DNA from 2 places in the Thalassobaculum salexigens DSM 19539 genome. Region 2 is predicted to be linked to the other one. Evidence: predicted binding sites of a transcription regulator. Region 2 holds the regulator's gene; the other holds the start of a gene.

Region 1 (14,732 bases), on a different contig from region 2:
GTCGGGGAGTTCGGGAAGATCGGGGAATGCGGGCGACAAGGGGAAAGCCGGGCCACAAGCGACTCCACGCCCGGAAGAGGGACGACAGTCGTTACGCCCGTCCCAGACGTCATCCCGGTGAGCCCCGGGCTCGACCCGGGGGTCGGCCGGGATGACGGTGAGAAGGATCGCGCGCTCACACCGTCGGAACCGGCCCCACCACCTGATCCCGCAGCGCCCGCCACCCGGCCTCGTCGGCCGCGGCGATGATGCCGCCGCCGAGCTGCCCCGGCCGGTACGGGGTGCCGTCGACACAGGCGGAATAGCCGCCCGCCTCGCCGTGGATCAGCAGACCCGGGGCGTGGTCCCAGGGCATCTTCTTCCAGTACACCGCGTAGTGCCACCGGCCGGTGGCGAGCTGGATGTAGTCGTAGCCGGCACAGCCGCGGCGGTGGTGCCGGTCGCCCAGCACCGCGTTGGCGCGTTCGCGGATGCCCGGACGCACCTCCTCGGGGAAGAAGCGGAAGTTGAAGGAGCCCTCCATCGCGTCGATCCCGGCCGCCGGGGCCACGCGCAGGCGCTCGCGTCCGGCCTCGCCCAGCATCCAGGCGCCCTCGCCCTTGGCGGCGACGGCGGTGCGCTTCTCCACCGGCTGGTGGATGGCCGACGCCAGGATCTCGCCGCGATGGGTGAGCGCCACCATGACGCAGAAGCGGTCCTTGCCCTCGGCGAAGTTCTTGGTGCCGTCGACCGGATCGACGATCCACACCGGCGCGTCGCCGTCGATCAGCCCCAGCAGCGAGCGGTCCCGCTCCACCGACTCCTCGCCGATCACGATGGAGCCGGGATAGAGATCCGGCAGCAGCTCGACCAGCCGGCGCTCGGCCGCCTCGTCGGCGACGGTGACCAGGTCGGTCGGACCGGTCTTCTCGCGGATGTCGCCGTCGTCCAGGTTGCGCCAGCGCGGCAGGATCTCCGCCTCGGCCACCTCGGTAAGGGTGGCGGCCAGCCGGTCGAGGTCGACGGATGTCATCGGCGATTAGCTCCGTAGGAACGAGAAAGGGCCGGACACACGGCCCGGCCCTTCCCTAACACGAGTGCGGCTGGCTCAGAAGTCCATGCCGCCCATGCCACCCATTCCGCCCATGCCACCCATGTCGGGCATGCCGCCGCCACCACCGGCGCCCGCGGGCTCCGGCTTCTCGGCGACCATGGCCTCGGTGGTGATCAGCAGACCGGCGATGGACGCGGCGTCCTGCAGCGCGGTGCGCACCACCTTGGTCGGGTCGATGACACCGGCCTTGATCAGGTCCTCGTAGGTGTCGGTGGCGGCGTTGTAGCCGAAGGTCACCGACTTCTGCTCGAGCAGCTTGCCGACAACGACCGACCCGTCGGCACCGGCATTCTCGGCGATCTGCCGGCACGGGGCCTGCAGGGCGCGGCGCACGATGTCGATGCCCATACGCTGGTCGTCATTGGCGTATTTCAGCTTGTCCAGGGCACGGGTGCCGTAGAGCAACGCGGTGCCGCCGCCGGCGACGATGCCTTCCTGGACCGCGGCGCGGGTCGCGTGCATCGCGTCGTCGACGCGATCCTTGCGCTCCTTCACCTCGATCTCGGTCGCACCGCCGACGCGCAGAACCGCCACGCCGCCGACCAGCTTCGCCAGACGCTCCTGGAGCTTTTCCTTGTCGTAGTCGGAGGTGGTCTCCTCGACCTGCGCCTTGATCTGGCTGACGCGGGCCTGGATGTCCTTCTTCTTGCCGGCGCCGTCGACGACCGTGGTCTCGTCCTTGGTCAGGGTCACGCTCTTGGCGGTGCCGAGCATCTTGATGTCGACGGTCTCAAGGTTGATGCCGACATCCTCGGACACCACGGTGCCGCCGGTCAGGACGGCGATGTCCTCCAGCATGGCCTTGCGGCGATCGCCGAAGCCCGGGGCCTTCACCGCCGCGACCTTCAGGCCGCCGCGCAGCTTGTTCACCACCAGGGTCGCCAGGGCCTCGCCCTCGACATCCTCGGCGATGATCAGGAACGGACGGGACGAGCGGGCCACCTGCTCCAGCAGCGGCAGCATCGGCTGCAGGCTGGACAGCTTCTTCTCGTGGATCAGGATCAGCGGGTTTTCCAGCTCGCAGATCATCTTGTCGGCGTTGGTCACGAAGTACGGCGACAGATAACCGCGGTCGAACTGCATGCCCTCGACGACGTCGAGCTCGGTGTGCAGCGACTTGGCTTCCTCGACGGTGATCACGCCTTCCTGGCCGACCTTGTCCATCGCCTCGGCCAGCAGCTTGCCGACATCGGCGTCGCCATTGGCGGAGATCGTGCCGACCTGAGCGACTTCGCTGGACGACTTGATCTTCTTGGAGTTGGCCTCGACGTCCTTGATGACGGCGGTGACGGCCATGTCGATGCCGCGCTTCAGGTCCATCGGGTTCAGGCCGGCGGCGACGGCGCGCACGCCCTCGCGGACGATGGCCTGGGCCAGCACAGTGGCGGTCGTCGTGCCGTCACCGGCAAGATCGGAGGTCTTCGAGGCCACTTCGCGCACCATCTGCGCGCCCATGTTCTCGAACTTGTCTTTGAGCTCGATGTCCTTGGCGACGGTGACGCCGTCCTTGGTGATGCGCGGGGCGCCGAACGACTTGTCCAGCACCACGTTGCGGCCCTTCGGGCCGAGGGTCACCTTGACGGCGTTGGCCAGCGTGTCCACGCCCTTGAGCAGGCGGTCGCGGGCATCGACGTCAAACTTCACGTCCTTAGCAGCCATTTTCTATCTCCGTAGTTCGTTTGCCGGTTGGCGGCAGGATCGGTTGGGTCGGACGCGGCGGATCGGCCGCAGCCTGTTCAGCCGCAGCCGGTTCAGCCAACCACACCCATGATGTCCGACTCCTTCATGATCAACACGTCCTTGCCGTCGATCTTCACCTCGGTGCCGGACCACTTGCCGTACAGGACGGTGTCGCCCTTCTTCACGTCGAGCGACACGACCTTGCCGGACTCGTCGCGCGCACCGGCGCCGACGGCCACGACCTTGCCCTGCATCGGCTTTTCCTTGGCCGTGTCGGGAATGATGATCCCGCCGGCGGTCTTGGTGTCACTCACCAGCGGCTCAACGACAACGCGGTCATGCAGCGGACGGAATTTCATGGGGCTTCCTCCATGGCTCGGCAATGAAAACGGCGGGTGTTAGCACTCGCCGTGAATGAGTGCCAGGGGTATGGCGACTTAACCTATTTCTGTCAACCGTTCGGCCTCAATCGAGGCGCTGAAACCGCTCTCCGAAGCGCTTTTCGGCCCGCGCGAGGGTGCTGGGATCGAGCCCGACGGTGATCTTGGAGCCGGTGTCGTCGTCCACCCGCTCGATGATGTCGCCGTGGCTGTGCAGCCAGGCGGTGATCTCGCCGTCGGCATAGTCCACATGCAGGGTGACGACCCGGTGGTCGGCGGACAGGAAGCCGTCGATCGCCGCGATCAGGTCGCCGATCCCCTCTCCGGTCACCGCGGAGACGCAGACCGTCTCGCCGTTCGACCGTGCAACCTCGTTGCGCAGGGTGATGCGGCGCTCCTCGGGCAGCCGGTCGATTTTGTTCAGCACGTCGAGCATGCGGCCCGGCCGGGTGGTCTCGTCGATCCCCAGATCCTCGAGCACCGCCAGCACGTCGCGCTTCTGCGCCTCGGTATCCACATGGGAGATGTCGCGCACATGCAGCACCAGATCGGCCTCGGTCACCTCCTCCAGGGTGGCGCGGAAGGCGGCCACCAGGTGGGTCGGCAGGTCGGAGATGAAGCCGACCGTGTCGGACACGATCACCGTGCGCCCGCCCGGCAGGTCGATCCGGCGCATGGTCGGGTCCAGGGTGGCGAACAGCAGGTCCTGCGCCATCACCGAGGCGCCCGACAGCTTGTTGAACAGCGTGGATTTGCCGGCGTTGGTGTAGCCGACCAGGGCCACGATCGGGAACGGCACCCGGCGGCGCGCCTCGCGGTGCAGCTCGCGGGTCCGCTTGACCTCCTCCAGCTCGCGCTTGATGCGGGTGATGCGGTCGCCGATCAGCCGGCGGTCGAGTTCGAGCTGCCGCTCGCCGGGACCGCCGAGGAAGCCGGCGCCGCCGCGCTGGCGCTCCAGGTGGGTCCAGGACCGCACCAGCCGGGAGCGCTGGAAGGTCAGCGAGGCGAGCTCGACCTGGAGGCGGCCCTCATGGGTGCGGGCGCGGGCACCGAAGATCTCGAGGATGAGCTGGGTGCGGTCGATGACCTTGACGTTCAGCCCCTTCTCCAGATTGCGCTGCTGTCCCGGGGTCAGGGCGTGGTCGATGACGATGACCTCGACCTCCATCGCCTCTGCCAGCGCCTGGAACCGCTCGATCTGGCCGCCGCCGAACAGGGTGCTCGGGCGCGGCCGGTTCACGGTCAGCACCTCGCTGTGGACGGTCTCAAGGTCGATCGCCGCGGTGAGGCCGACGGCTTCCTCCAGGCGTGCCTCGGGATCGCGGACACCGGGCGTGTCCTCGTCCTTCGACGGCAGGCGCGGATGCAGCACGATGGCGCGGGTCTTACCCAAGGCGGGTTCCTCCATGCGGGGCCCACCTCACCTCACTCTTTCCCCGGTTCTGTGGCGGGGCCAAGATCAGCCGTGTGCTGGAGCGCGTGGGAGTCCCATCCAGCGCTCCAACATGTGGATGACCGGCCCCCGGATCAAGTCCGGGACGACGCGAGGACCGTTCTGACCCGTACCGGGTCATGCCGGTCAGCTGTCGCCGCTGTCCTCGCCGGGCTCGAACAGGCTGACCGGATGCTGCGGCATGATGGTCGACACCGCGTGCTTGTAGACGAGCTGGGAATGGGCGTCGCGGCGCAGCAGCAGACAGAAATTGTCGAACCACGTGACGATACCCTGGAGTTTGACACCGTTCACGAGGAACACGGTGACGGGCGTCTTGTCCTTACGGATCTTGTTGAGAAAGACATCTTGGACGCTCTGGCTCTTTTCTGCGGCCATGGTTTTTTCCTTCGCTCCTCAATCGGCTCGTCCGCGCGGGCGGTGGCACCACCTCTTTCGCAGATGCGAGATCAGTTGCAAAGATATACCGTGAAATCGTTGCGACTCAACCGCGTAGCGCGCCAAGAAGCCCATAACAGTCAAAAAGCTGCATTGCGGGCGGACAGTCGCTCAGATCCTCGGGGTGCGGAACCTCCGGATGCACCAGCACCGGCACGCATCCGGCGGCATGGGCGCTGGCGAGATCGACCGCGCTGTCGCCCACGAACCACACGCTGGGACCGGCCGCGACACCCGTGCCCTCCAACGCCATGTGAATCGGATCGGCCGCCGGCTTGTCCTTCGGCGCGTCGTGCGAGCCGAGGATCCGGTGGAAATACCTGTCCCAGCCGAGATGCGCGGTCTCCAGGCGCAGGTAGGTCCCCGACTTGTTGCTGACCACGCCCATGGGGATGCCCTCGGCGGCCAGGGCGTCGAGCAACTCGACCGCGCCGGGCAGCGGCCGCAGGGTCTCCAGATGGACCGAGGCGAAGCTCTCGTAGAACTTCTTCGACGCATCCTCCCAGCGCTCGCCGAACAGCTTGGGAAAGCTGTCGCGCATCGAGAGCTTGGCGTTGGCCCGCACCTGCACCTCGTCCCAGGGATCCAGGCCGTACTCGGTGAAGGTGGCGGACAGCGCGCGGGTGATGCCACCCCAGTTGTCCACCAGGGTGGAGTCCCAGTCGAACAGGACCGCGTCGGGACGCGGCAGTCGCTTCACGCGGTGGCCCCTTCGCCGGCGGCGTATTCCATGTAGCTGTCGCGCAGGCCGCGCGACAGGGTGCCGGCCTTGCCGTTGCCGATGACCACGTCGTCGATCTGGGTGACCGGGGTGACGAAGGCGGTCGCCGATGACGCGAAGGCCTCTCGCGCCTTCTTGGCCTCGTCCACCGAGAACGCCCGCTCGACGTATTTCAGGCCCTGGCGCTCGGCCAGCTTCAGGATCGACAGCCGGGTGATGCCGTTCAGGATGTCGTTGGTCGCCGGCCGGGTGACCAGCTCGCCGTCCTGGGTGACGATCCAGGCATTGCTCGACGTGCCCTCGGTGACGTTGCCATCCGCGTCCACCTGCCAGGCCTCGAAGGCGCCGTTTTCCCGCGCCTCCTGCTTACCCAGAATATTAGGAAGAAGCGATACGGACTTGATATCGCAGCGTTCCCAGCGGATATCCCGGATCGTGATGACCTTGACGCCGTTCTCCACCGTCTCCTGGCTCGGCATGCTGATCCGCTTGGCGGTCAGCACGATGCTCGGCTTGGCATTCTTCGGGAACGGATGGTCGCGCTTGGCGACGCCCCGGGTGACCTGCATGTAGACCAGCCCATTGCGGATCCGGTTCAGGCGCACCAGCTCGCGCATCACCGAGCGCAGGGCGCCGCGGCTCATGGGATGGGCGATGCGCAGCTCGTCCAGCGAGCGGTCCAGCCGGTCGAGATGCGGCATCTCGTCGACCATCACGCCGTTCTGCACGAGGACCACCTCGTAGACGCCGTCGGCAAACTGGTAGCCGCGGTCCTCGACATGGACCTCGGCATGGGAATGGGGAAGAAAACGGCCGTTCACATAGGCGATCCGGGACATGGGACCTCCGGCTGGGCAGAGATGGGAGACAGAGAAGGACTTAAGGGGTATCTAGAGCAAATCAAGATCGGATGGAAGCATCTGATCTTGTGAATTTGCTCTATCTTCAACCAATTAGAGCACGATCGGTTAAGATCGAAGCGCTTGTGCTCTAGAAGAAATCGAGACGGACGGCGAACAGTTTCTCGACTTTCTTCACCGCTTCATAGGTGGCGAAGACGACCACCCGGTCGCGGGCCTGCACCACGGTGTCGGCACGGGGCACGATGACCTCCTCGCCGCGCACGATGGCGCCGACGATGACGCCGTTGGGCAGCCTGGCGTCCTTCAGCGGATGGCCGACCAGCACCGAGGTCTCCAGCGCCTCGGCCTCGATCACCTCGCCGAAATCCTCGCGCAGGGAATACACACTGCGGATCCGGCCGCGGCGCACATGCTGAAGGATCGTGGAGACGGTGATCGCCCGTGGGTTCACCACGGCGTCGATGCCGAGCTGGGTGATCAGCGGCGCGTAGGTCGAGGCGTTGATCAGGGCGACGGTGCGCTTGCAGCCCGAGCGTTTGGCCAGCAGGGAGCTCAGGATGTTGACCTCGTCGTCGTTGGACACGGCGACGAAGGTCTCGGTCTGCGAGATGTTGGCCTCTTCCAGGATCTCCGGGTCGAGCACGTCGCCGTTCAGCACCATGGTGCGTTGCAGCGACTGGGCGACGGAGCGGGCGCGGGCGCGGTTGAACTCGATAACCTTGGCGTTCACGCCGTGATGCTCGCGCTCGATCTCCTCGGCCAGGGTCAGCCCGATATTGCCGCCGCCGGCGATGATGACGCTGCGCGCCTCCGGCTCCTCGTGGCCGAAGCTGGCGAGCGCCCGGGACAGGTGGCGGCTGTCGCAGACGAAATACACCTCGTCGCCGGGCAGCATCTGGTCCTCGGCCTTCGGCACGATCGCCCTGCCCTCGCGCAGGATGCCGACGATCACCACGGCCAGGTCGGTGAACAGCGAGGTGAGCTGGCGCAGCGGCGTGTGGATGATCGGCGTGGTCTCCTCGCAACGCACGCCGACCACGCGGACCTTGCCGTCGGCCATCGGCACCACGTCGAGCGCGCCCGGCACCTGCAGCCGGCGGCCGATGGCGCGGGCCACCTCGCGCTCCGGCGAGATGATCACGTCGATCGGCATGTGCTCGCGCGAGAACAGGTCGGCCCAGATCGGCAGCAGGTAGTCCTGGTTGCGCACCCGGGCGATCTTGGTCGGCACGTTGAAGATCGAATGGCCGACCTGGCAGGCGACCATGTTGACCTCGTCGCTGTAGGTCACCGCGATCAGCATGTCGGCGTCGCGCAGGCCCGCCTGCTCCAGCACGCTGGGATAGGAGGCGAAACCGGCGATGGCGCGCACGTCCAGGGTGTCGCTGAGCTTCTGGATCAGCTCCGGCGACTGGTCGATGACGGTGACGTCGTTGTTCTCGCCGGCGAGATGCCGGGCGATGCTGGTGCCGACCTGGCCGGCGCCGCAGATGACGACTTTCATCGGGCGATGACTTTCATGAGGGCGTCAGCCGGTCTGCCGGACCGGCTTTTCCGCCTGCTGCAGGCCGAGGGACTTGAGCTTACGGTGCAGAGCCGAGCGCTCCATGCCGACGAAGGAGGCGGTGCGCGAGATGTTGCCGCCGAAGCGATTGACCTGGGCCAGGAGATACTCCCGCTCGAAGGTCTCGCGCGCCTCGCGCAGGCTGAGGCCCATGATCTCGCTGCCCTTCTCCCAGCGCAGCGCCGCCGGGGTGGCCGAGCCGATCTCCGGGGGAAGCTGGTCGGCGCGGATCGGATCGCGGGCGCCGCCGCCGGCCATGATCAGCATCCAGTCGACCACGTTGCGCAGCTGGCGCACGTTGCCCGGCCACTCATAGGCCTGCAGGGCCGCCACCGCATCCTCGCCCAGGGGCCGCGCGATCATGCCGCTGGCCTCGGCCGACAGCGTGACGAAATGGCGGGCCAGCATAGGCACGTCCTCGCGCCGCTCGCGCAGGGGCGGCACGCGGATCGGCACGACGTTGAGCCGGTAGAACAGATCCTCGCGGAACCGCCCGGCGCTCATCTCCTGCTGCAGGTCGCGGTTGGTCGCGGCGATGACCCGCACGTCGACCTCGACCTCGGTGTCGCCGCCGACCCGGCGGAACGACTGTTCCTGAAGCACGCGCAGGATCTTGCCCTGGGTCTCCAGCGGCATGTCGGCCACCTCGTCCAGCAGCAGCGTGCCCTTATGGGCCAGCTCCAGGGTGCCGATGGTGCGCGGCTCGGCGCCGCCCGGCTCGGTGCCGAACAGCTCGGTCTCCAGCCGGTCGGGGGTGAGCGTGGCGCAGTTCAGCACGACGAACGTGCCGGTGGCGCGGCGAGAGCGCTCGTGGATGCGCCGGGCGACGATCTCCTTGCCGACGCCGGCCGGGCCGGTGATCAGCACGCGGCTGCCGGTCGGCGCCACCTTCTCCACGGAGGCGCGCACGGTGTTGATGCCGGCGGAGATGCCCACCAGGTCGCCGCCGGTGCCGGTGCGCTTCTTCAGGTCGTCGTTCTCGCGCCGCAGCCGGGCCGCCTCGATCGCGCGCTGCACCATGAACAGCAGCCGGTCGGCCTTGAACGGCTTCTCGATGAAGTCGTAGGCGCCCTTCTTGATCGCGGTGACGGCGGTCTCGATGGTGCCGTGGCCGCTGATCATGATCACGGGCAGGCCGGGATGGTCGCGCTGGATGGCGCTGAGGATGCCGAGCCCGTCGAGTTCGCTGTTCTGCAGCCAGATATCCAGGATCACCAGGGACGGCATGCGCCGGCGGATGACGTCGAGCGCCTCGGTCGAATTCGCCGCCTGCCGGGACTCGTAACCCTCGTCCTCGAGGATATCGCCGATCAGCATCCGGATATCGGCTTCGTCGTCGACGATCAGGATATCATTGGCCATGGTATGCCAGAGCCGGGTTGGTTTCGTTGAGGACCGTAGGCGGCGTCGAGAATATCAGACTAACCGCTGCGCCGCCTTCCGGACGGTCCCGGAGTTCTATCGAACCGCCGTGATCTTCCATGATTTTCTTCACGATGGCCAGCCCGAGGCCGGTCCCTTTCTCGCGTGTGGTGACATACGGCTCGGTCAGCCGGTCGCGCTCAGTGTCAGGCAAACCGCGGCCGTTGTCTGCGACAGTTGCCACAATGGCATCACCTCGTGGCTCGATTGTGACCGTGATCGATCCCGGTGCCGCGCCCTCGCCTTCCGCCTGCTGTCGGCTCTCGATCGCATCCACCGCGTTCTGCAGCAGATTGGTCAGGGCCTGGCGGATCTGCCGCGAATCGCAGCGCAACGTCACAGGCTCGCCGCCGGTTTCCACGGTCAGCGACACCCCCGGCCTGGCGCCGCGCTGCAGATCAGCCGCCGCGCTCACCAGGTCGCGCAGGTCCTCGTCGCGCATCACCGGCGTCGGCATCCGCGCGAAGGACGAGAACTCGTCGACCATGCGGCCGATATCCCCGACCTGACGCACGATGGTGTCGATCATCCGCGCGAAGGTCTCCGGGTCGGACTCGATCTCCTTCAGGTATTTCCGGCGCAACCGTTCGGCCGACAGCTGGATCGGGGTCAGCGGGTTCTTGATCTCATGGGCGATCCGCCGGGCCACATCGGCCCAGGCCGCCTTGCGCTGGGCGGAGAGCAGCTCGGTGACGTCGTCGAAGGTCAGCACGTAGCCGGAGATCACCCCGTCGGAAATCTCCGCCGTCAGCCGGGCGTGGAAGGTCCGGTGATCGCCGTTGTCCAGGGTCATGGCGATCTGGTCGGTCGCCTCGCGCCAGGGGCGCTGCGCCACCTCGGCCATCAGCGGATCGAATTCCGGCAGGGTCTCGGCGAAGGTGCTGCCGAGCTGCTGCTCCAGGTCGATCCCGAGAAGCCGGCTCGCCGCCCGGTTCGGCAGGTTGATCCGGCCGTCGTCGTCCAGACCGACCACGCCGGAGGATACCCCGCCCAGCACCGCCTCGGTGAAGCGGCGGCGCTCGTCGAGCTGGGTATTGGCGTCGACCAGTTCCTCGTGCTGGGACTCGAGCTGCGCCGTCATGCGGTTGAAGGCGCGGGTCAGGCTGGCGATCTCGTCCAGACCGACGCCGAGCGGCACCCGCACCGACAGGTCGCCGTGGCGCACCCGCTCGGCCCCGTCGATCAGCGAGCTGACCGGCCGGACCAGACGGTCGGCCAGCAGCAGCCCGACCCAGATCGCGGCCAGCAGGATCAGCAGCGCGACCAGGGCGAAGACGATGGCGAAGGTGAGCTGGAAGTCCTGGCGTCGGCCCTCCAGCGCCTCGTACTGGGAGACCGCCTGCTGGGTGTCCTCCACCCGGGCCAGCAGAGCAGGATCGACGAAGCGGCCGACGAACAGGAAGGTGTCGACGATCTGGTTGAGGGCGACCAGCGCGCGCATGCGGTCGTCGTCCTCCGAGGTGATGATGACCACCTCGCCGCGGCGCGCCCGTTCCAGCGCGCTTTCCGGCACCGGCTCGAAATCGAAGGCGAAGGACAGGCCGGTGCGGGCATAGACCCGGCCGGACCCGTCGAACACCACCGCCTCGGTCAGGTTGCGGACCGCCGCCTGGGCGGTGATGACCTGCTCGAAGCGGCGGCTGTCGGACAGCAGGAACGGCGCCTCGCGGTTCAGGTCGTTGGCCATGGCCAGCACGTCGCCGCGGATGGTCTGACGGTGCTCCTCCAGATAGGCCTCGGCCACCGCCGCCGACTGGGTGACCGCCGTCGAGACCCGCTCGCTGAACCAGCCGCGCACCCCGAGATCGAAGAACACGGCGGAGAACACCGAGACGATCAGCGTCGGGGTCACCGCGATCAGGGCGAACAGCACGGCCAGGCGCAGGTGCAGCCGGGCACCGGCCAGCCCGCGGCGCCGCTCGATCCAGATGCGGATGAGCTGGCGCACCACCAGCGCGCCGAGGCCGAGCAGGAAGGCGATGTTGAAATAGACGCAGAGCAGGACGACGTCGGGGGCCGGCCCCTCGGTGCCGGAGCGGGTGATCACGATCGCCGTCGCGGCGCCCGACAGGATCGCCAGCAGGCTGAACAGGACCGCGAGCTTGCGTTCCAGCGCGACGCGCCGGGCCCAGCGCCGGAAGGCGAGCCACGGGGTCAGGCGCGGCGGTTCCGGCTGTCCCTCGGTGAACGGGGCCTCGGTGAACGGGGATGTGTCGGTCATTGTGCCGTCGCGGTGGTCTCACCGATCGTCGCGGGCCGGCACGGGCCGGTAGCGATCAGGGCTCGGATCGTACGCTCCGGATCACCGGAATGTCCAACTCCCGGATCTTCTTGCGCAGGGTGTTGCGGTTCAGCCCGAGCAGCTCGGCGGCGCGAATCTGATTGCCCCGCGTCGCCCTCAGGCTCAGCGAGATCAGCGGCCGCTCCACCTCGCGCAGCACCCGCTCGTGCAGGCCGGAGGCGGGAAGCTCGTCCTTGTGGGCGTTGAAATAGGCCGACAGATGCCGTTCCACCGCGCTGGACAGGTTCTCGTCGTCGACCGCCGGGGCCACCCCGTCGCCGTCGACCATCGGCGGCTCGGCCAGCTCGGCATCGATCGCCTCGGCGCCGATGATCTCCTCGACATAGAGCGCGGCGAGGCGGCGGCAGAGGTTCTCCAGCTCGCGCACGTTGCCGGGCCAGGAATAGGCCTGCAGCCGGGTGATCGCGCCGGCGTCCAGGTGCTTGCTCGGCAGGCCCTCGGCCGGCATCTGCGCCAGGAAGTGGCGGGCCAGATCGGGCACGTCCTCGCGTCGTTCCCGCAAGGCAGGCAGGCGGATCGGCACCACGTTCAGGCGGTAGAACAGGTCCTCGCGGAACAGGCCTTGTCGGATCAGCTGACGCAGGTCGCGGTGGGTGGCGGCGACGATGCGGACATTGGCCTGGATCGGCGTGCGGCCGCCGACGGTGGTGTACTCGCCTTCCTGCAGCACGCGCAGCAGACGGGTCTGCGCCTCCAGCGGCATGTCGCCGATCTCGTCCAGGAACAGGGTGCCGCCCTGGGCTTGCTCGAACCGGCCGGTGGCGCGCACGGTGGCTCCGGTGAAGGCGCCCTTCTCGTGGCCGAACAGCTCCGACTCGATCAGTTCGCGCGGGATGGCGGCCATGTTGATGGCGACGAACGGCCCCTCGGCGCGCTTGCCGTAATCGTGCAGGGCGCGGGCGACCAGTTCCTTGCCGGTGCCGCTCTCGCCGGTGATCATCACCGTCAGATCGGTGCCCATGAGCCGGGCCAGGACCCGGTAGATCTCCTGCATGGCCGGCGAGCGGCCGATCAGCGGCAGGGTGTCCTCGTTACGCTCGGCGAGCTGGCGGACCTCGCCTTCCTGTTCCTTCACGCCGGGCGCCGGGGCGGCCAGCGCCTTGCCGACGGTCGCCACCAGTTCGTTCAGGTCGAACGGCTTGGGCAGGTATTCGAAGGCGCCGCGCTCGCTCGCCTTGACCGCCGTCAGCAGAGTGTTCTGGGCGCTCATCACGATGACCCGCAGGTCCGGACGGATCTTGCGGATGCGCGGCAGCAGGTCGAGGCCGTTATCGTCCGGCATCACCACGTCGGTGATCACCAGATCCCCCTCGCCGTCCTCGATCCAGCGCCACAATCCGGCGGCCGTGCCGGTGCTGCGCACGGAATGGCCGAGCCGGGTCAGGGCATGGCCGAGAACGGTCCGGATCGCGCGATCGTCGTCGGCGATCAGGATGGACGCCGCCCGCTGGCTCATATGCTGGTGCTCCCACCGCTGTCGGTTTCCGGGGCGGACGGCTGATCGCGCCGGCGGCGCACCCGGCGCGGCTTCGGCGTGTCGACGATCGGCAGGGTGAGACGCAGGATGGTCCGGCGCGGCACCGAATCCACCTCGATCACGCCGCCATGGTCGGCCACCGCCTTGGCGACGAAGGCCAGTCCCAGTCCGGATCCGTTGGTCTTCGTGGTCACGAAGGGTTCGAACAGGTTGGCCTGAAGCTCCTCGGGGATGCCGGGGCCGTTGTCCTGCACGGTGACCTGCAGCGGCAGATGCACCCGCTCGCGCGAGCCCGCGACGGCGACCCGCATGCCGTGGCGGTAGCTGGTGGTCAGCGTGATCTCGCCCCCCTCCTCCGGCACCGCCTCGCTGGCGTTCTTGATCAGGTTGAGAAAGACCTGGACCAACAGGTCGTGGTTGCCGAGCACCGCCGGAAGCGACGGGTCGTAGCGCTCGATGAAGGTCGCCTTGCGGCCGAAGCCGTTCTGGGCGATCCGGCGGCAGCGCTCCAGCACCTCGTGGATGTTGACGGCGGTGCGCTCGATCGGCCGTTCGTCGCTGAACACCTCCATGCGGTCGACCAGCGCGCAGATCCGGTCCGTCTCGTCGCAGATCAGGCGGGTCAGGATCTGCTCGTCCCCGTGCACCGACTGTTCGAGAAGCTGGGCGGCCCCGCGGATGCCGGAGAGCGGGTTCTTCACCTCATGGGCCAACATCGCCGCCATGGCGCTGACCGACCGCGCCGCCCCGCGATAGGAGAGCTGGCGGTGCATCTTCGACGCGATGGTGCGCTCCTGAAGATTGACCGCCACCGCACCCGGCACTTCCGGGATCGGCGCGATCTGCACGTTCACCACGATCTGCCCGATGCGCGGGGACTCGATCTCCAGGTCGTAGTCGCTGAGCCCCGACTGGGAGGCGCGGGACTGGGCGACCATGCCCAGCAGCGGGCTGTCCTGGGGCACCCAGTCGGTCAGGCTGCGGCCGGCCGCCGCCGCCACGCTGGAGGCGAGAAGGTTCTCCGCCGCGATGTTCAGCGACAGCACGCAATTGTCGCCGTCCAGCACGATCACCGCCCATGGAAGGGCGTTCAGGACCGTGTTGCCGTCCAGATAGGACGGGAGCTTGCCCGGCTCCAATGTGGCCACTGCCGTCATGCGGCGATCCTCCCCGCATTTTCATTGCCCGACTTCCCGTCGGAGCCGAAGTCGGCGAAGAACCGGTCGATCTCGGCGAAAACGACCGACGGCTCCGTGGTGTTGTTGACGCGCTGACGGAAGGCGGCCGAGCCGGCCAAGCCCTCGGTGTACCAGCCGATATGCTTGCGGGCGTTGCGGAT
Region 2 (14,732 bases):
CGATCCGGACCTGCCGGCGCGCGCGACCCTGGAGCCCGAGGACTATCGGGACGCGGCCGCCATCCTGAAGACCGATCGCGGCCACCAGGCGCCGCTCGCCGCCTTCGCCGGCATGGCGGGCTGGGCGACCACCAACTACCTGTCGAACATCACCCCGCAGGCGAGCGCCCTCAACCAGGGACCCTGGGTCCGGCTAGAGACGGCGATCCGGGCCCTGGCCGGCCGCTCGGGCGGGACGGTCCATGTGGTGACCGGTCCGCTGTACGAACGCCCCATGCCGCCCCTGCCCGCCGCCAACGAGCCGCATGTGGTCCCCTCGGGCTACTTTAAGATCGTGACCGTCGGCCGCGGCCGCTCGGTCGTCGCGTTCATCATGGACCAGGCGCTGGAGCGCAACGCCGACTTCTGCGCGACGCGGGTGGCCATGTATGAGGTGGAAGCACGCGCCCGCCTCGTCTTCTTCCCCGGCAGTGAGGCGATCGGCGACCCGGCGGAGGTCGTGGCGGGACTTGGGTGCTGACGGCCCGGGCGGCCCTACAGCTTCTCCTCGATCGCGTCCCACAGCATGGCGGGAACGTCGATGCCGTCGAACCGGCTCAGCTCCTGGATGCCGGTCGGTGAGGTCACGTTGATTTCGGTCAGGTAACGACCGATCACGTCGATGCCGACGAAGATCTGGCCGCGCTTCTTCAGTTCCGGGCCGATGATCTCGCAGATCTCGTGGTCGCGCCGGGTCATCTCGCATTTCACCGCGCGGCCGCCGACATGCATGTTGGAGCGGGCCTCGCCGTCCGCCGGGATGCGGTTGATGGCGCCCACACCCTTGCCGTCGACCAGGATCACCCGCTTGTCGCCCTGGCGGACCTCCGGCAGGTAGGTCTGCACGATGATCGGCTCGCGGAACATCTGGGTGAAGATCTCCAGCAGGGAGTTCAGGTTCTCGTCGCCCGGCTTGATGTGGAACACGCCGGCGCCGCCGTTGCCGAACAGCGGCTTGACGATGATGTCCTTGTGCTCGTCGCGGAACGCCTTGATCTCCTCCGGATCGTGCGTGATCAGGGTCGGCGGCATGACGTCTTCGAAATGGGTGACGAAGAGCTTCTCCGGGGCGTTGCGCACATGGGCCGGGTCGTTCACCACCAGGGTCTTGGGGTGGATGTGCTCCAGCACATGGGTGGCGGTGATGTAGGACATGTCGAAGGGCGGGTCCTGGCGCATCAGCACCACGTCCACATCGGCCAGGTTCATCACGCCGCGTTCGCCCAGGGTGAAGTGGTCGCCCATGACCCGGCGCACGTCCAGTTCCGCCGCCCGGGCGGTGACCCTGCCGTCGCGGAAGCTCAGATGCTTTGGGAGATAGTGGTAGAGTGTATGTCCGCGCTTCTTCGCTTCCAGCGCCAGGGCGAAGGTGCTGTCCGCGTCGATGTTGACCGGCTCGATCGGGTCCATCTGGATCGCGACCTCAAGGCCCATGGCTCTCTCCCCGTCTCACTCTTGGTGGATGCGTTGGCTTGGTGGGTGCGGCGTGCGCGTCAGCGCGACAATCGACCGGCGCGGCGGTCAGTTCAAGCGGGTTTGTATCGACGCCAGGAACCGCTCCATCTCCGTGCGGTCCTCAATCGCGCCATAGCCCGCCGCCAGGTAACTCTTCACGGCCTTGGCGGCGCCCAGGATCGCCCCGCCCTCCGCCAGGATCGCCGCCTCCTCCATGACCAGTGCGGCCACGTCCGGCGCCAGGCGGCGCATCCGGGCCAGCACGGCGAGCCCGCCCTCGATGTCGTTGCTCTGCAGCCGGCGCAGCTTGATGTTGTTCTGCAGGCGTAACAGAACCAGACGGTCGGCGACGTCCCGATGATGCTCGGCGGTCAGGTCCTCGCCGGCGCCCATATGGCGCAGCAGGCTGCGCATGGTGCCGGCATCCATGGCCCGGCCACCGTGGAACGGGTCGAGGATGTGCCGGCCGCCGGGTCCGTCGACGCGGATCAGGAAATGCGCCGGGAAGCTCAGCCCGGCCGCGTCCCAGCCGGCCGCCCGGGCGGCGTGGCAGTACAGGATGCCGAGCGCCACGGGCAGGCCGCGGCGGCGGTCGATCACCGCGGCCAGGTCGGCATTGATCATGTCCTCGTAGCTGTCGGTGTCGCCGGCATAGCCGAGTTCGTCGGCCATGAGCGACGGCAGGACCTGCGAGGGATCGCGGCCGGCCAGACCGGCCGCCTTGCCGGCGATCTCCTCCAGATGGGAGAGCTGGGGCCTCACCTCCGGCTCCGGGTGGGCCAGGACCGACAGGGCGAGCCCGAGCCGCGCCATGTCGAGCCGGGCGTTCGGATCGGCGGCGCACGCGGCGGCGGCCTCGTCCAGCAGCGCCCCCGCCGTCTCGACGGTCAGTCCGGCCTGCGGGTCTGCGGTCACGGGCGCACCGTCACGTAGTCGACCACGCCGCGCACATAGGGAATGTTGCGGGCATGGCCGATCGCCCTGCCGAGCTCGGCCTGGGAGCGGGCGATGCCCATGATGTAGACGGTCTGGTTCACCACCTCGATCGAGTAGTTGATGGAGGCGACCTTGTCGTCGGCCAGCAGCTTGAGCCGCAGCTCGGTGCCGATCCGCGTGTCGCGGCCGAAATCGGTCAGCGAGGACTGGTCGGTGACCTGCAGCTCGTTGATCACCTCGACCACGCCGTCGGCGCTCCAGGCGAGGCGGGTGGCGGTCACCCGGTCCTCCGGATCCTCCACCGTGCCGGTCAGCAGCACCCGGCCCTGGTCGACGGTGAAGGAGACGTCGGCGAACAGGTCGTAGTTGGTCTCGAAGAACTTGGCGTTGAGCTGCAGGCGGATGCGGCTGTCATCGACGGAGCGGGTGAAGCCCTTCTCGGTCTGCGCGGCGGTGGCGCCGGCGGCACCGGCACCCACGGCCATCCCCACGGGCGAGCATCCGGCCAGGGGCACCGCCAGGGCGGCCAGCACGATCAGCGCTGCGCCAAGGCGCGCGCGGGGGGAGCGGCGCGAGACGGGACGGGGGAACAGGGGGCGCTGGCGAACGGGTTTCTGCGGCATCGATGCGTACTCCAGTGACGTCGGTTCCATACTTAGGGGTTTCGCGGCCGTCCGTCACCGGTTGTCGCGGTGCACGTCGACCAGATGGATCGGCAGGCGCCAGGGGCGCACGATCACCAGGTCCAGGCGTCGGCCCAGGCCGGACAGGGTCGGATCCCTGCCCGCGACCAGTGCCAGGGCGCGGGCGATGCGCAGCCGCTGTCGGGTCGAAACGGCATCGACGGCGGCGGCCAGACTGCGCCGGGCCTTGACCTCGACGGCGACGAGAACATCGCCGCGCCGGACCACCAGATCGATCTCCCCGGCCGGCGTGCGTTCGCGTCGGGCGAGGACCCGATAGCCCTTCAGGCGCAGCCAGAGGGCGGCCCAGGTCTCCGCCGCCAGGCCCCAGGACTGGGCGCGCCGGCGCCGCCGGCGGCCGTCTGCCGCGATCCTGTCATCTTCCTGTGCTTGAGTAATTCGGGCTTGAGTAATTGATGCTTGAGTGACGGAACTGGCGCTCGTGTCGCCACGTTTACTTGACGGCGCGTGTCGATTAGCGTCGGCCACGGTCTGACCGGCCAGATTTCAGGAACCCGTGGGTTTCGACCAAAGCGGAGGAAAGCTGCATGATGAGGTTCCGGACACGGCAGGCGGGGCTTTTCGCGACGTTGGCCGTCATGGTTGCAGTTCTGGCGGCATGTTCAAGCGCAAAGCAGCCGGAGGCGCCGAGCGAGCGGGTCGAGACCGCGCCACCGCCCAAGACCTCTGAAGCCCCGCCGCCGTCGAGCCTGGATCTGCAGCCGAACCAGCCGGTCCCCGGAGGCGTCACCATCCCCGATCGGACCGGTCCGCCCAAGGTTGCGCTGCTGCTGCCGCTCACCGGCCGGGCCGCGACGGTGGGCAAGGCGCTGCGCAATGCCGCCGAGCTCGCCCTGTTCGACATCGCGACCGAGGATTTCGCCCTCGCCTTCTACGACACCGCCTCCGACCCGCAGACCGCCGTCGGGGTCGCCCGCAATGCCATCAGCGAAGGCGCCGACATGATCATCGGCCCGCTGTTCTCGGATTCGGCCCGGGCGGTCGGTCCGGTGGCCCAGGCGGCGAACGTGCCGGTGCTGTCGTTCTCCAACGACCGCTCCGCGGCGGGCAACGGCGTGTGGGTGCTGGGACTGCTGCCGGGCGAGCAGGTCGAGCGGGTGATCCGCTATGCCGCCGCCAACGGCTATAGCCGCATCGGCGTCCTGGCGCCGTCCAATGCCTACGGGTTCGAAGCGATGCAGGCGGCGCGGGACACCGCGGCGAAGACCGGGGCGACGATCAGCCGGATGCGGTCCTACACGCCGGGCTCCTCGACCTCGCTCTCCGAGACGGTCAAGAGCTTCGCGGCCGGCGGGGAAGCCGGCTACGACGCGGTCCTTGTGCCCGAGGGTGGGCAGAACATCCTCAATCTGGCGCCGCTGATGGCTTACTATGACATCGACCCGAACAAGGTGAAGTATCTGGGCACCGCGCTGTGGGCCGACCCGGCCCTGGGCCGGGAGCCGACCCTGGTGGGCGGCTGGTTCGCGGCCCCGGACCCGGCCGGCCGCAAGCCCTTCGTCGACCGCTACCGCGCGGTGCATGGCGGCGCCCCCCACGGCCTCGCCTCGCTGGCCTATGACGCGGTGGGCCTGGCGGCCGTGCTGGCCCGCCAGCCGGATGGCGACGGCTTCTCGGTGGAGACCCTGACCCAGCCGTCGGGCTTCAACGGGGCCGACGGGCTGTTCCGCCTGCTGATCGACGGGACCAACCAGCGCGGCCTCGCCGTCCTGCGGCTGACCGCCAACGGGTTCGAGCGGGTGGACCCGGCGCCGACCAGCTTCTCGGCGGCGATCAACTGAGCCGGCCTACCGGCCCGTCAGCGGCCGGGCGTGCTGCAACAGGCGTGCGGTGACCGCGTCCAGACGGGCGCGGCCGGCGGCGGTGGCGCGGATATCGGCGCCCGCGGTCTCCAGGAATCCGGCGGCGACCAGGCCCTCCAGCGCCGGGGCCTCGAACAGGTCGGCGGGCGCGGCGCCGAACAGGTGGCGACACCGGTCCTCGGTCAGCCCTTCGTCGATGCGCAGGCCCATCAGCACCGCTTCCATCAGCGCCTCGTCCCGCGGGATCGGCGCATCGTCGACCAGGGCATGACCCTCCCGGGCCACCCGGTCCAGCCAGATCGTCGGCGCCCGGTGAGTGCGGGTCGCGGTCTTCGCCGCGCCGCGCCGTCCGTCCGACAGCCGGCCATGGGCGCCGGGTCCGATGCCGAGATAGTCCTGATAGCGCCAGTAGACGAGATTGTGCCGGCATTCATGGCCGGGGCGGGCGTGGTTGGACACCTCGTAGGCCGGCAGGCCCGCCCGGCCTAGGATTTCCTGGGTCGCCTCATACAGGTCGGCCGCCCCGTCGTCGTCCGGGAGGGCGAACTCGCCGCGGGCGTGGCGGGCGTAGAACGGCGTCGTCGGCTCGATGGTGAGCTGATAGAGCGACAGGTGCACCGGCTCCAGGGCGATCGCCCGCTCCAGTTCCCGCAGCCAGCCGGCCAGGTCCTGCTCTGGCCGGGCATAGATCAGGTCGAAGGAGACGGTGTCGAACTGCGCCCGTACGGCATCCAGGGCGGCCAGCGCCTCCGCCGCCGAGTGCTCCCGTCCCAGAAAGCGCAGCGACGCGTCGTCCAGGGCCTGCACCCCGAGCGAGACCCGGGTGATCCCGGCCTGCCGGAACGCCGCCATCTTCGCCGCCTCCACCGAGGTGGGGTTGGCCTCCAGGGTGATCTCGATGTCGTTGTTGAAGCGGAACAGCCGCCGCGCCGCCTCCAGCACGTCGGCGACGGTTTCCGGCTCCATCAGCGACGGGGTGCCGCCGCCGAAGAAGATGCTGACCAGCCGCCGGGTGCCGTCCGCCGCGCCGCCGACCCGGGGCGCCAGGGTTTCCAGCTCGCGCACCAGGAGGTTGCGCCACAGGGCGTGATCGACGCTGTCCGAGACATGGCTGTTGAAGTCGCAATAGGGGCACTTGGCCCGGCAGAACGGCCAGTGGACATAGAGTCCGAGCGGGTCCGACGCCGCCGCCGCCCGAGCGGTGGGGTCAGTCGCCAGCAGGGCCGCCATCGAAGCACCGCGCCACGAGCTGGGCGAAGGCGTCCGCCCGGTGGCTGACCGAATGTTTCCAGTCGGCATCGCCCTCGCCGAAGGTCTTGGTGTCGCCGTCGGGCACGAACATGGGATCGTAGCCGAAGCCCTTGTCGCCGCGCGGCGGCCACACGGCGGTGCCGTGCACGAAGCCCTCCACGCTTTCGCAATGGCCGTCGGGCCAGGCGAGGGTCAGCGCGCAGGTGAACCAGGCCCGGTCGTCGTCCGAGCCGCTCTCCGCCATCTTCCGGTGGACCAGCTCCATGGCGACCGAGAAGTCCTTGGACGGTCCGGCCCAGCGGGCGGAGTAGATCCCCGGATCGCCGTCCAGAGCCGCGACGCAGAACCCGGAATCGTCGGCCAGCGCCGGTTTTCCGGAGGCCGTGGCCGCCGCCAGCGCCTTCAGTTCGGCATTCGCAACGAAAGTGGTGCCCGTCTCCTCCGGCTCCGGCAGGCCGAGCTCGCCGGCGGAGACCACGCTCATGCCATAGGGCGCCAGCAGCTCGCCGATCTCCCGCACCTTGCCGGGATTATGGCTGGCGAGGACCAGGGTCTCGCCGGCCAGCTTGCGGGGCGCCATGGCGTCGGTCTCCTCAGCCCACGGCCGCGAGCTGCAGGGAGGCGAGCTCGTCGGTGCCCTTGCGGGCGAGGCGCAGCAGTTCCATGAACGCCGCCTCCGAGAACGGATCGCCCTCGGCCGTGGCCTGGACCTCGACCAGTCCGCCGCCGGCGGTCAGCACGAAATTGGCGTCGGCGTCGCAGTCGCTGTCCTCGGCATAGTCGAGATCCAGCACCGGCACACCCTTGTAGATGCCGCAGGAGATCGCGGCCACGCGGTCGACCAGCGGATCGCTCTTCACCGCGCCGAAGCGCTTCAGGGTGGCGATCGCCTGGTGCAGGGCGACCCAGGATCCGGTGATCGCCGCGGTGCGGGTGCCGCCATCGGCCTGCAGCACGTCGCAGTCGATCCGGATCTGGCGCTCGCCCAGGGCGGCGAGGTCGGTGACGGCGCGCAGGGAGCGGCCGATCAGGCGCTGGATCTCTTGGGTACGACCCGACTGCTTGCCGCGGGCGGCCTCGCGGTCGGTGCGGGTATGGGTGGAGCGCGGCAGCATGCCGTATTCGGCGGTGACCCAGCCCTTGCCGCCGCCCTTCAGCCACGGCGGGACCCGCTCTTCCACGGTGGCGGTGCACAGCACGTGAGTGTCGCCGAACCGGGCGAGGCAGGAGCCTTCGGCATGCTTGGCGAAGCCGGGTTCCAGGACCACCTTGCGCAGTTCGTCGACGGCGCGGCCGGAGGGCCGGGAGCCCGCCGGGGTCTGGCCGGCGTTCTGGCCGGAGGTCGGGGCGGATGCCATGGGGTCGCCTTTCGTTGCGGATGGCTCTGGTCGAAATCTGCGCGGAAGCTAGCGATCCCGACCCCCGGCGTCCAGTCTCGCGGACCGCTGCGGGCGGACCGGCGGAGGCGGTGGCGACACACGTTGACCGGCCGCATAGCGCTTCCTAGATTTTGCGCTACGATGGCAGCTATGCACAAAGAACCCTTTGACGGCACGTCGATGCCGTCCACCGCCCTGGCGCAACTCAACGAGCGGTCGCGCCGGATCCTCATGCACGTGGTCGATGCCTATGTGGAGACGGGGGAACCGGTGGGCTCGCGCACCCTGTCGCGTAAGCAGGGCCTGGTGCTGTCGCCGGCGACAATTCGCAACGTCATGGCCGATCTGGAGGAGGCGGGACTGCTGTTCTCGCCCCATACCTCCGCCGGGCGCCTGCCGACCGACGCGGGCCTGCGCATGTTCGTCGACGGCCTGCTGGAGATCGGCGGCGATCTCGGGCCGGAGGAACGGGAGAGCATCGACGGACAGTGCGCCGCCGCGGGCCGCAGTGTGGCGGAGATGCTGGAGGAGGCGTCCTCCGCTCTGGCCGGGCTGACCCGCTGCGCCGGCCTCGTCGTCTCGCCGAAGAATGAAGGTTCGCTGCGCCATATCGAGTTCGTGCCGCTCGGCAACCAGCGCGCCCTGGTGGTGCTGGTCAGCGAAACCGGCCTGGTGGAGAACCGGGTGGTGGAGCTGCCCGCCGGCCTGCCGCCCTCGGCCCTGGTGGAGGCGACCAACTACCTGAACACCCGGCTCAGCGGTCGCACGCTCAGCGAGGCGATGGCGCGGATCGAGGAGGAGATCGTCCAGCGCAAGGCCGAGCTTGACGACCTGACCTCCCGCGTCGTGCAGGCCGGGCTGGCTACCTGGGGCGGGGGGCCGGGTGCCTCCACCCTGATCCTGCGCGGCCAGTCGGCCCTGCTGCACGACGTGACCGCCCTGGAGGACCTGGAGCGGATCCGCGGGCTGTTCGAGCAGCTCGAGGAGAAGGAGAGCACCCTGCGCCTGCTCGACGCCACCGGGGCCGCCGACGGGGTGCAGATCTTCATCGGCGCCGAGAATCAGCTGTTCCGCAACACCGGCTGCTCGATGATCATCGCGCCGTACCACGATCAGAAACGTTCGGTCGTGGGCGCCATCGGTGTGATCGGCCCGACCCGGATGAACTACGCCCGCATCATCCCGATGGTCGACTACACCTCCAAGCTGATCAGCCGGCTGCTGGGCTAGAGCAGATCGTGCGGTGACGGGATCACTTCGCGATCCCATCGGCGTGCCTGATTCTGCTCTATCTTATTGGTTCAGAGACAAATTCACCGACCGTATTGAATCGCTCCGTGATTCAATACGGTCGGATTTGGTTCTAGGAAATCCGGGACGCCGCACCGGGCCGACGCCGAGGGATCCGCCGACGCTCGGGGGTGATTTGCGGCGATTCGGGTTTTCATCGACGCACAGGCGCCTTACATAGCGGACGTCACGACAGTCTCCGATCCACGGACGTGCCGCATTTTCAACCGCAGGACCACGAGTAGCGATCATGGCGAACGACCAGAACAAGCCCGCCGGCCCGCAACCCGTCAACGATCAGCAGGCGCCGGGCGAAGCCCCGTACGATCAGGCGGCCGAGGCGTCGCTTGCCGAGAGCCTGGGCCTGTCGGAAGAAGGCCTGATCGACACGGACGGCGGCCAGACCGATGCCCGCGACGTGCGGATCGCCGAGCTCGAGGAGCAGGTCGCCCATCTCAAGGACCAGGCACTGCGGGCCCTGGCCGATGCGGAGAACCTGCGCCGGCGCACCGAGCGCGAGAAGGAGCAGTGGCGCAAGTTCGCGTCGGCCGACCTGGCCAAGGATCTGCTGAACGCCGTCGACAACCTGCGCCGTGCGCTGGACTCCGCCCCGGCGGACCGGGATTCCCTCGACGACGCGGTGAAGAACGTCATCGTCGGCGTGGAGATGACCGAGAAGGAGGTTCTGAACGCCTTCGACAAGCACAAGATCGTGCGGATCAACCCACTCGGCGAGAAGTTCGACTACAACCTGCATCAGGCGATGTTCGAGGTCGAGGATCCGAGCAAGGCGCCGGGCACGGTGGTTCAGGTTCTCGCGCCGGGCTACGTGCTGCACGATCGGCTGCTGCGCGCCGCCATGGTCGGCGTCGCCAAGGGTGGCAAGCCGGACGACCACGAGCGGGTCGATACCACGGCGTGAGGCTGGGGGTGCTCGAGCGCCCCTCTCTCTACCTTCTACCCTCCAAAAAGCACGCCCCGGATTTATGCCGGGGCCCATCCGTCTGCACGCGCGGACGCCATGAATCAGGCGCCAGGACTTGGAACAGCGGGCGAGTAGGCCCCGGCATAAATCCGGGGAGTGGCGCTGTAGTAAAGTGTCATGAGCTAGGTTTTGGTCCTTCCATCCGGCGGGAACAGGAACTCGCTGTCCGGATCATGTGCCCGCATCTTGCGCTTGGCGGTTTCCGGCCGGCCGACCGCGTAGCAGTAGAGACAGCCGTGCGGGCACGTGTCGTAGGCGCCGATATCGCGGGATTCCGCGCAGGCGCAGCCCGGCCGGTTGCCCTTCTCCCGTCCTCCGATCTCCCGGTCCGCGATCCCGGACAGCCGGGTCACGTCGATGCAGGCGGCCGGGGCCAGTCCGGGCGAGAGCAGGTCCGGCTGGGCGCAAAGGGTGGGACGGATGCCCCGCTCGGCGGCGATCTCCGCCAGACGGGCCAGCAGCGCGCGCTTCTCTTCGGCCTCCGGATCCCGCCAGGCGATGCCGGCCTCCCGTTCCAGCCGGCGCAGGTTGGCGCCGGTCTTGCGGTAGATCGTGGCGAAGGACAGCACGACCTCGTCGACCGCGCCGGCCAGGTCCTGCGCCAGCGCGGCAAAGGTCCGCGCGTGGAAATCGGGCGGCGTAAGATCGGTGATCAGCACCGGATCGTAGCGCCAGACCACGGTCCGCGGCCCGAAATGCCGGGCCATCTCGCGGATCTGCGCCACCGCCCGGCCGGTATCGATCACCGACCGCTCCAGAGCCCGCGGATAGCCGGTGACGGTCACCTGCACCATGAACGGCCGCCGCTGTGTCGCCAGCGTTTCCAGCGTGTCGAGGAACGGTTCGGCGTTGCGGGTCCAGAACACGAAGGCCTCGGCGGCCTCCGGGTCGAGCCCCACGGTGAAGGGTTTGCCGCCATAGGGGTTCGTGACCCGGGCGAAGCCGGCGGCCAGCCGGTTGCGGAACCAGGAACCGTAGAAGGCGGGGATGTCGGTCTTGTAGCTGGCGGAGACGATCATGGTAAACGCCAACTTGGGCCGAGAATCAGGCTCCGGCAACGCTTGCGTCGGCGATTGGCCCCACTATATACGGTTCAATCCTGAAATTGTCCCCGATGGGGGCGCCGACGGCGCTTTCGAGGCCAACGGCGCCTGCCGCTGAAGAGAGGATCGCATGAGCAAGGTTATCGGTATTGATCTCGGCACGACGAACTCGTGCGTCGCCGTCATGGACGGCTCGACTTCCAAGGTCATCGAAAACGCCGAGGGCGCGCGCACCACGCCCTCCATGGTCGCCTTCGCCGAAGGTGGCGAGCGGCTGGTCGGCCAGGCTGCCAAGCGCCAGGCCGTGACCAATCCGGAAAAGACGCTGTTCGCGATCAAGCGCCTGCTGGGCCGCCGCGCGGACGACGCCGCGTCGAAGAAATTCAACGAGCTCGTCCCCTACAAGGTCGTCGCCGGCGACAATGGCGACGCGTGGGTCGAGATCGACGGCAACAAGTACAGCCCGGCGCAGATCTCCGCGATGATCCTCGGCAAGCTGAAGGAGGACGCGGAGACTTATCTGGGCGAGAGCGTGACCCAGGCGGTCATCACCGTCCCGGCCTACTTCAACGACGCCCAGCGTCAGGCCACCAAGGACGCCGGCAAGATCGCCGGTCTCGAAGTCCTGCGCATCATCAACGAGCCGACCGCCGCCTCCCTGGCCTACGGCCTGGACAAGAAGTCGACGGGCACCATCGCGGTCTATGACCTCGGCGGCGGTACCTTCGACGTGTCCGTGCTGGAGATCGGCGACGGCGTGTTCGAGGTGAAGTCGACCAACGGCGACACGTTCCTCGGCGGCGAGGATTTCGACCAGCGGGTGATCGACTATCTGGCCGACGAGTTCAAGAAGGAGAACGGGATCGACCTGCGCTCCGACCGCCTGGCGCTGCAGCGTCTGAAGGAGGCGGCCGAGAAGGCGAAGATCGAGCTGTCCTCCTCGCAGCAGACCGAGGTCAACCTGCCGTTCATCACGGCCGACCAGTCCGGTCCGAAGCACCTGAACATCAAGGTCACCCGCGCCAAGCTGGAAGCCCTGGTGGACGACCTGGTGCAGCGCACGATCGCGCCGTGCAAGGCCGCGCTGAAGGATGCCGGCCTGTCCGCCGGCGAGATCGACGAGGTGATCCTGGTCGGCGGCATGACCCGCATGCCGAAGATCATCGAGACGGTGAAGAGCTTCTTCGGCAAGGACCCGAACCGCGGCGTGAACCCGGACGAGGTCGTCGCGTCCGGCGCGGCGATCCAGGCCGGCGTGCTGAAGGGCGAGGTCAAGGACGTCCTGCTGCTCGACGTGACCCCGCTGTCCCTGGGCATCGAGACCCTGGGCGGCGTGTTCACCCGACTGATCGACCGCAACACGACGATCCCGACCAAGAAGAGCCAGACCTTCTCGACCGCCGAGGACAACCAGACCGCGGTGACGATCCGGGTGTTCCAGGGCGAACGCGAGATGGCGGCCGACAACAAGATGCTCGGCCAGTTCGACCTTGTCGGCATCCCGCCGGCACCGCGCGGCGTGCCGCAGGTCGAGGTGACCTTCGACATCGACGCCAACGGCATCGTCAACGTCTCGGCCAAGGACAAGGCCACCGGTAAGGAGCAGCAGATCCGCATCCAGGCGTCGGGCGGTCTGTCCGACAGCGACATCGAGCAGATGATCAAGGACGCCGAGACGAATGCCGCCGGTGACAAGAAGCGCCGCGAGCTGATCGAGGCGCGCAACCAGGCGGACAACGCCATCCACGCCACGGAGAAGACCCTCGCCGACTTCGGCGACAAGGTCGATCCGGCGGACAAGTCGGCGGTGGAGTCGGACCTCGCGGCGCTCAAGACCGCGATGGACGGTGACGACGTCGAGGACATCCAGGCCAAGCTTCAGGCGCTGCAGCAGTCGTCGATGAAGCTGGGCGAGGCGATGTACAAGGCCCAGCAGGAGGCCGGTGCCGCCGAGGGCGGTGCCGAGACCGGTTCCGGCGGTCAGTCGGACTCCTCCGCCGGAGCCGACGATGTGGTCGACGCCGACTTCGAGGAAGTCGACGACCAGGATCGCAACAAGTCGGCCTGATCCCGATCAGGTGAAAACGCGTGGCCCGGCATCATCCCTTGGCGGATCGATGCCGGGCGCCGCGGTCCGCTCGGACCGGGGCTTTTCAGCGACACGCGCAACGACGACACTAGCGCGATACCGGGGGCGGTGACGATCGATGGCGAAGCGCGACTATTATGAGGTCCTGGGCGTTGACCGGAACGCCGACAAGGACACCCTGAAGAAGGCGTATCGCAAGCTTGCGATGCAGTTCCATCCCGACCGCAATCACGGTAACGCGGAAGCGGAGCTCAAGTTCAAGGAACTCAACGAGGCCTATGACGTCCTGAAGGACGACGAGAAGAAGGCCGCCTACGATCGTTTCGGTCACGCAGCGTTCGAGGGCGGCGGACCGCGTCCCGGCGGCGGCGGCGGTTTCGAGGGCTTCTCCGGCGGTTTCGCCGACATCTTCGAGGAGATGTTCGGAGACTTCATGGGCGGCGGTGGTGGCAGGCGGGGCGCCAGCCCGGGCCGCGGCGCCGATCTGCGCTACAACATGACGGTCAGCCTGGAGGACGCGTTCAACGGCAGGCAGGCAGAGATCCGCGTGCCGACCTCCGTGACCTGCGACGTCTGCGACGGAGCGGGCGCGGAGAAGGGCTCCAAGCCGATCGCCTGTCCGACCTGCGGCGGTCGCGGCAAGACCCGGACCCAGCAGGGCTTCTTCACCATCGAGCGGACCTGTGCGTCCTGCGGCGGTGTGGGCCAGGTGATCGAGAACCCGTGCAAGGCCTGCAGCGGCGCCGGCCGCCAGCGCAAGGAGAAGACCCTGTCGGTCAACATCCCCGCCGGTGTGGAGGATGGAACCCGCATCCGCCTGCAGGGCGAGGGTGAGGCCGGCATGCGCGGCGCGCCGCCGGGCGACCTCTATCTGTTCCTGAACATCCAGCCGCACCCGCTGTTCCAGCGCGAAGGCGCCGACATTTACTGCAGGGTTCCGCTGGAGATGGTCACCGCCTCCCTGGGTGGCGCGATCGAAGTGCCGACCATCGAGGGCAAGCGGGCCAAGGTCTCCGTCCCTGCCGGCACCCAGACCGGCCGGCAGTTCCGGCTGCGCGGCAAGGGCATGTCCGTCCTGCGCTCGCCGTCGCGCGGCGACATGTATGTCGAGGTGGCGGTCGAGACGCCGGTCAACCTGACCGACCGTCAGCGCGAGCTGCTGGAGGAATTCCAGAAGGACAGCGGCGTGGAGAAGACCAGTCCGCAGAGTCACGGCTTCTTCGACAAGGTGAAGGAGCTGTGGGAGGACCTTCGCGACTAGAGCAAGTCACGATCAGTTGGAAACCTTCTGCTCGTGTGACTGTGCTCTATCTTTGATGGGATAGAGGGCGATTCCCGGTGCAGATCGTTTCGATCTGAACCGATCGCGCTCTCGCATTTCAGGCGTTGCCCCGGGAACTATTCCCCCAATCCACCGGCACTACCCCCAGGGAAACCGCGGGTTTCAGGGGGGTAGTACCGGCTGCACCGTCAGAACCCCCCGGTCTTCTCCCGATTGATGGCGGTGACCATTGCCCGGCCCTCGCGCTCCATGAAGGCGATCGCCGCCCCTGTCATCGCCATGGCATAGCGGATGGTGAAGCGCTGTCCCTCGGTCATCTCGGCACTGGGCAGGCCCCGCAAACGCCGCTGTTCCCTGCGGAGTCCTGCGAGACGCTCGTCCACGACGCGATTGACGTCGTCCATCTCGACCAGATGGGCGAAGAACATGGCGGTGAGGAAGGGAGAGCGCAGAACCTCCTCGCCGGAGGCGGCCGAG

Evidence for each region. Region 2 encodes HrcA, which represses chaperone genes, less so after heat shock. Its sites were predicted from a motif close to GTTAGCACTCNCCNNNGGNGAGTGCTAAC; they were not measured.
Region 1: the regulator HrcA is predicted to act here: its motif matches at 3,171-3,199, upstream of G578_RS0114460 (co-chaperone GroES).

Annotation. Positions count from the first base shown of each region.
Region 1 is NZ_KE384093.1:2,152,065-2,166,796, forward strand. It holds gene G578_RS0114450 (inositol monophosphatase family protein) at 176-1,012, opposite strand; gene groL (chaperonin GroEL) at 1,088-2,752, opposite strand; gene G578_RS0114460 (co-chaperone GroES) at 2,845-3,132, opposite strand; gene hflX (GTPase HflX) at 3,239-4,561, opposite strand; gene hfq (RNA chaperone Hfq) at 4,733-4,984, opposite strand; gene G578_RS0114475 (HAD family hydrolase) at 5,091-5,744, opposite strand; gene dat (D-amino-acid transaminase) at 5,741-6,604, opposite strand; gene trkA (Trk system potassium transporter TrkA) at 6,756-8,132, opposite strand; gene ntrX (nitrogen assimilation response regulator NtrX) at 8,157-9,554, opposite strand; gene G578_RS0114495 (sensor histidine kinase NtrY-like) at 9,544-11,835, opposite strand; gene ntrC (nitrogen regulation protein NR(I)) at 11,891-13,372, opposite strand; gene G578_RS26455 (two-component system sensor histidine kinase NtrB) at 13,369-14,550, opposite strand; gene dusB (tRNA dihydrouridine synthase DusB) at 14,547-14,732, opposite strand, start outside.
Region 2 is NZ_KE384095.1:443,335-458,066, forward strand. It holds gene G578_RS27765 (DNA/RNA non-specific endonuclease) at 1-520, shown strand, start outside; gene gshB (glutathione synthase) at 535-1,473, opposite strand; gene G578_RS0122490 (transglutaminase family protein) at 1,561-2,409, opposite strand; gene G578_RS0122495 (BON domain-containing protein) at 2,406-3,053, opposite strand; gene G578_RS0122500 (YraN family protein) at 3,108-3,602, opposite strand; gene G578_RS0122505 (penicillin-binding protein activator) at 3,713-4,915, shown strand; gene hemW (radical SAM family heme chaperone HemW) at 4,922-6,166, opposite strand; gene rdgB (RdgB/HAM1 family non-canonical purine NTP pyrophosphatase) at 6,144-6,767, opposite strand; gene rph (ribonuclease PH) at 6,781-7,545, opposite strand; gene hrcA (heat-inducible transcriptional repressor HrcA) at 7,717-8,796, shown strand; gene grpE (nucleotide exchange factor GrpE) at 9,107-9,778, shown strand; gene G578_RS0122535 (DUF1848 domain-containing protein) at 9,964-10,860, opposite strand; gene dnaK (molecular chaperone DnaK) at 11,015-12,952, shown strand; gene dnaJ (molecular chaperone DnaJ) at 13,092-14,234, shown strand; gene G578_RS28815 (PadR family transcriptional regulator) at 14,444-14,732, opposite strand, start outside.